DNA from 2 places in the Kosakonia oryzendophytica genome. Region 1 is predicted to be linked to the other one. Evidence: predicted binding sites of a transcription regulator. Region 1 holds the regulator's gene; the other holds the start of a gene.
What was found. Region 1 encodes PhoB, which activates phosphate uptake and scavenging genes when phosphate is short. Its sites were predicted from a motif close to CTGTCATAAAACTGNCNNAT; they were not measured.

Region 2: the regulator PhoB is predicted to act here: its motif matches at 1,551-1,570, upstream of phnC (phosphonate ABC transporter ATP-binding protein).

Annotation. Positions count from the first base shown of each region.
Region 1 is NZ_CP115659.1:4,011,943-4,015,079, forward strand. Features, by position in the region: gene phoR (phosphate regulon sensor histidine kinase PhoR) at 81-1,379, opposite strand; gene phoB (phosphate response regulator transcription factor PhoB) at 1,401-2,090, opposite strand; gene sbcD (exonuclease subunit SbcD) at 2,289-3,137, shown strand, end outside.
Region 2 is NZ_CP115659.1:1,162,661-1,165,797, forward strand. Features, by position in the region: gene phnD (phosphonate ABC transporter substrate-binding protein) at 1-623, opposite strand, end outside; gene phnC (phosphonate ABC transporter ATP-binding protein) at 661-1,503, opposite strand; gene O9K67_RS05600 (hypothetical protein) at 1,628-2,077, opposite strand; gene O9K67_RS05605 (DUF3592 domain-containing protein) at 2,223-2,612, shown strand; gene O9K67_RS05610 (DUF3592 domain-containing protein) at 2,644-3,036, shown strand; gene O9K67_RS05615 (DUF3592 domain-containing protein) at 3,074-3,137, shown strand, end outside.

The DNA.
Region 1 (3,137 bases):
AATACGTTTCAGGGGGAAGAAAACATCGGAATAAGCGGCCTGGTAACAGAGGTCGCTGGAAAGATAAGCTGACAGCCGCGTCAGGACGCGGCTTTTTTGGCAACCAGACGTTCCGGCAGAACAAAGCTAAAGCGCGTTCCCTTGCCGGGAGTACTGACAATTTCGAGGCGGCTTTCGTGGTGATTTACCGCATGTTTCACGATCGCCAGCCCCAGGCCGCTACCGCCGGTCTGCCGGGAGCGGGCTTTATCCACACGATAGAAACGCTCAGTGAGACGAGGAATGTGCTCGGCGGCGATGCCGGGACCGTTATCTTCAACGCTGAACTCCGCCCCCAGCGGCACACGCTGCCAACGCACGGTAATCTGCGTTCCTGCTGGCGTGTGGTTCACGGCGTTATAGACCAGGTTGGAAATCGCGCTGCGCAGTTGCTCTTCATTACCCAGTACTTTCAGCGCGCTATCGACCTCAAAATGGAAGTGATGCTTTTGCTGGCTCAGGGTTTGCGCTTCCCGCTCCACGACCCGCAGCATCATTGGCACATCAATGGTTTCGTTGGGCGGCAAGGTCGGTGCAGCCTCAATCTTCGAGAGCGTCAGTAACTGACGCACCAGCCCCTCCATCCGCGAGGTTTGTTCGCGCATGGTGTGCAGCGCTTTCTCCCGCGGTGCGCCTTCGAGCGTCTGCTCCTGCATCATCTCCAGATAGCCCTGCAGCACCGTTAATGGCGTGCGCAATTCATGGCTGACGTTGGCAAAAAAGTTACGCCGCGCCCCTTCCAGTTGATGCATTTGCGTCACGTCACGCGCCACCAGCAGCAGGTGCTCCTCGCTGTAAGGCATCACGCGGATCTCCAGGTGGCGACCGGAGTTAAGCACCAGATTCAGTGGTTTGCTAAATTCTTGTTTTTTAAGATACTGCGTAAATTCCGGATAGCGCAGCAGGTTAAGGATATTCTGCCCGCTATCGTCCGGCCAGCGCAAACCCAGCACCTGTTGCGCCAGGCCATTACACCAGAAAATCGCCCCCTCTTCGGTGGTGAGGATCACGGCGTCCGGCAGCGATTCCGCGCCGCTACGAAAGCGTTTAATCAGGCTTCCCAGCTCGCGACGGCGTTTTTTATTACGCATCTGCATCTGGTGCAGCCCGTATAACAGCGGCTCCCAGCTTCCCTTTCCGGGCGGCGGAGTCATGCTTTTATCGACCCATAACCACCACGAAAGACGCAGTAAATTCCAGAAATGCCAGATCAGCAACCCGGTTACAGCGGCTAACAAAAACCACGGCAGGTAACCAAACATGACGCCGAGAATCAAGGCGGGGATACAACAAAGGAGGAGCTCCAGCACCAGCCTTTTCCATGACAGCCGTTCCAGCACGCGTCACACTCCTGTTAAATATCAGAAACGGGTCGAAAAACGGTATCCCGTGCCGCGCACTGTTTGCACCATACGATCGTGGCCGCTGTGTTCCAGCGCTTTGCGCAGACGACGAATATGCACATCCACCGTCCGGTCTTCAACATACACATTGGTTCCCCATACGTGGTTCAACAGCTGTTCACGGCTATAAACGCGTTCCGGATGGGTCATAAAGAAGTGTAAGAGTTTAAACTCTGTCGGCCCCATATCCAGGGGATTTTCACCGGTCATCACGCGATGAGAAGAAGGATCAAGGCTCAGGCCCTGCATTTCGATCACCTCTTCTACCGCCATCGGCGAAATGCGGCGCATCACCGCTTTAATACGCGCGACCAACTCTTTGGGTGAAAAAGGTTTGGTAATGTAGTCGTCGGCCCCGGTTTCCAGACCGCGTACGCGATCCTCTTCTTCGCCGCGCGCCGTCAGCATCATGACCGGAATATCGCGGGTCATCGCTTCACGTTTGAGATGTTTAATAAACTGAATTCCGGAACCGCCAGGCAACATCCAGTCCAGTAAAACAAGATCGGGCCAGGGTTCATTAAGTTGGTTCACCGCACTGTCATAATCTTCAGCTTCCACCGGTTGAAAACCATTTTGTTCGAGCACGAAGCACACCATTTCCCGGATTGGAGCTTCGTCTTCTACGACCAGAATTCGTCTCGCCATAATTTGCCCTGTCTTATTTAAGTCATCAATATATATAGCGGCGCCATTATGCGTCAGTTTTGTGACAGATTTATGAATAACATGACCGCCAGATGACCCCAGCGAGCGCTATATGACAGTCCCTATTTTCGCCAGGTTATGTCCCTCATCTGCTTAATGTTTATAATCTGCTTTATGCTTTTTTGCCACGGAACCGCTATGCGCATTATTCACACCTCTGACTGGCACCTGGGTCAAAACTTCTACAGCAAGAGCCGCGCCACTGAACACGCCGCTTTTCTCGACTGGCTGCTGGTTGCGGCGGAAGAGAACCAGGTCGACGCCATTATTGTGGCGGGCGATGTTTTTGACACCGGCTCCCCGCCCAGCTATGCCCGTGAGCTGTATAACCGTTTTGTGGTCAAACTTCAGCAAACCGGCTGCCAGTTAGTGGTGCTGGCAGGCAACCATGATTCGGTGGCCACGCTCAACGAATCGAAAGAGATCCTCGCCTATCTGAAAACTACCGTCGTCGCCAGCGCAGGCGTAGAACCTTTCTGGCTTTACCGCCGCAACGGTGAACCGGGCGCGATATTTTGCCCGGTGCCCTTCCTGCGCCCGCGCGACCTTCTGGTCAGCCAGGCAGGATTGTCCGGGCAGGAAAAACAGCAACACCTGCTGGCGGCGATCACCGCGTATTACCAGCAACAATTTACCGCAGCCAGCGAGCTGCGCGGCGATAAACCACTGCCGATCATCGCCAGCGGCCACTTAACCACCGTCGGTGCCAGTAAAAGCGACGCCGTACGCGATATTTATATCGGCACGCTGGATGCATTCCCGGCGCAGAACTTCCCGCCCGCCGACTATATCGCCCTTGGGCATATTCATCGGGCGCAAAAGATTGGCGGTGATGAGCGCATCCGCTATTGCGGCTCGCCGATCCCACTCAGTTTTGACGAAACCGGCAAAAGCAAAAGCGTCAATCTGGTGACCTTTGACGCAGGCAAACTGGCCGACGTTACCGCACTGGATGTTCCCGCCACGCAGGCACTGGCGGTTATCAAA
Region 2 (3,137 bases), 2.3 Mb from region 1:
GTCCAGGTAACGGCCCCCGCGAACTGACCGTTCAGCACGCCGAGGATGTCCTGCTCATGACCGCCGGAGAAGGTGACGCTGGAGAAGTAGTTGTTGTATTTGTTATCCGCGTTGCCGCCGAACTTCTGTTTGAATTCATAGTTCGGGATCAGATAACCGGAGGTGGAGTCCGGATCGGCGAAGCCAAAGGCTTTCCCTTTCAGATCTTCCAGTTTTTTGTACGGGCTGTCGGCTTTAACGATCACGACCGAGTGATAACCGCGAGACTTGTCTTTGTCATCCACGGCGATGCCGACGATATCGACCGCTTTCGGGTTGTTGATATACACCGAGGCGTAAGACGAAGGCGACATGCTCAGCACCACATCGACTTTACCGCCCAGCAAACCCTGGATCACGCCGGAGTAGTCAGATGAGTTGCGCAGTTTGGTGTCTACGCTGAGCTCTTTATCAAGAAACTCTTTGACGCACTGGTTGTCGCCAATTTGTTGGGTGGCGTTCTGTCCGCCAAGGATCCCCAGATTCAACTCTTTCGGCTGCTCCGCCGCCGAAGCCTGCCATGCCAGCAGCAGACCTGTCATCAATGCAGATAAACGTAATGCGCCCGAAATATGCTTTTTCATTGTCATTGCCTGTGTTGTCTCATTGGAAGGGGAAGAATTAATGCAACTGGCTTATCTCATCGCCATAAAGGATCTGCAAAACGTCCTGCGTCAGCCGTGAAGGGTGGTCGTCAAAAACAATTCGTCCTTGAGAAACGCCAATCACGCGTGTGCAGTACTCTTTTACCAGCTCGACGGAGTGCAGGTTTACCATCACGCTAATGCCTTGTTCGCTCACTTCGCGCAGCACGCCCATGATGCGCTGCGTGTTTTTCGGATCCAGCGACGCGACCGGCTCGTCTGCCAGCAAAATGGACGGGTTCTGGATCAGCGCCCGGCAAATCGCCACGCGTTGCATCTGACCACCGGAGAGGGTTTCCGCGCGCTGGAGGGCATGTGGCAACATATTCAACCACTCCAGCAGTGCAATGGCTCTGGCGCGATCTTCATCGGTGAACACTTTAAACAGGGATTTCAGCGTCGAGGTCTGGCTCAGACGGCCCAGCAGCACATTGGTGAGCACATCAAGGCGCGGCACCAGACAGAAGTCCTGGAAAATCATCCCGCATTCGCTGCGCCACTGATTAAGCGCGCGGCCTTTGAGGCGCGAAACATCGCGCGGCGTCCCCACTTCCGGGAAGCTGTTGATCTCACCGGATGTTGCGCTGTGCGTGCCGTTCAGAACGTGCAGCAGGGTTGATTTCCCTGCGCCCGAGCGACCAATCACCCCGACCATCTCGCCGCGATGCAGATCAAAGCTGATGTCGTGCAACACGGTCTGGTGCGCGTTATAGGACTTGCGTAAGTGGCTTACGCTTAGCACTTTTTGTTTCGGCACCGTGTTGAGTTGATGCAGAGACGAATAGTGGTCTTCAGAAATTTCCGCCAATGCGCTGTTCATAAGTCATCCGGTTTTTTCATTAAGCTGGCGACCATTAAGAGGACAGGTGATGATCGTTTTATGACGGAAAGACGAACAAATAGTGAACGTGTGGCTTCATTGGGAGAGGAAAAAAATGAGCAGGCTATTTCATATAAGCGAGAGTGATATATTTTTGCCATCCGGGCGCACGCTGTACACCCGCAGGATCGGAAAAGAAGGGCAGCCGCAGACGCGGCGCTGAGGATATTTCGACAACCCACTCGCCCTCGCCAAGAAAACGAAAGCGAACCTGTTCCGTGCTAATCGATAGATTTTCAAAAATGCCCGTTGCCCACATCTGGCCTATTCGCACAATCTCCTTTACGCCTTGCCGGATATCAATCAGCACGATGGTCAGGGATTCTTCAAAGATAACATCATCAGTAAGAAACAGCAGATAGCGCGTGTTATCCACCTGTACTGCCGCTTCAAGCAACAGGCCGGGAACGGTGATATTCGTTACCTCATCCCCAATCACTACGACCGATTGGGCCTGGCGGAAGTCGGTGGCCTCGCATGTAGTGACAAGTGAAACATTATTGGCTTTACGCATTCTTTATTTCATGTCCTATAAAGAGAGGATCTTCAGAATATTCTTATCAGGGGCCCCGATAAAGCGCGTATGCTGTAGCCTTTTACGGCTATTAGCGGTACCACGCCGTTGTTTTTAAAGCGTATACGGACCCGGAGATCATAAGATGGAATTTGACTGGATGTATATTATTTATCTTTTCTTTGCGGTGGTGTTTATCCTCATAATCAAGGGGTTTTATTCTTTCTTTGGTGGCTACATCAAACAGATGTTTGTAGAAGCCCGGGTGATGAAGATCGGCATTGGTGTTAATGCGGATATTATCCACCGAAGCAAAACAGCGTTGATCGACGCAGAGATGCCAGTGTACCGGCTCACGGTAAAATTCAGGACACGTGAAGGAGTAGAAGTACAATCAAGCATCGACAGGGCGCTGGATATGGACGGTTTTACGCGTTATGCGCCGGGCAATGGTGTGGCGTTGAAGTATGATCCGAAAAATCCAAAACGCATTGCTTTATACGATAATGATAAACCTTTGATCTTGGGCGATTAACCTTCAGCATAGAATATTGATGGAGGAGTGCGTGGGATACCATTGGATAGTTCTGTTCTTACTCTTCTTTTTTGTCCCATTGATGGCGTTTGTGCTTCGCCAGGCGATGTCCATGCTAATGCCCGGTTTTCGGCAATTCAGGATGGAATCCGCGGTGCGGAAAACCGGTATCGGGGTAAATGCGGATATTATTTACCGTAGCAAGACTGGCATGATTGACGGCGAAAACCCGGTGTATCGCCTGACATTCAAATTTGTCACCCGTGAGGGTATCGAGGTGCAGTCGAGTCTGGAAAGAGCGCTGGATATGGACAGTTTTATCCGTTATGCGCCCGGTAACGTTGTGGCGTTAAAATACGATCCCACCCATCCAGAACGTATCGCTTTATATCGCCATGACCGTCCGTTGATTTTGGGCGATTAATTTTTACCGTAGCACAGTAGAAAACGAGAACAGAGATATGGACATTATTCATGTCATTTTAATGATTGGGATCGCCGCGTTGCTGCTGTTTGGGCTTTACA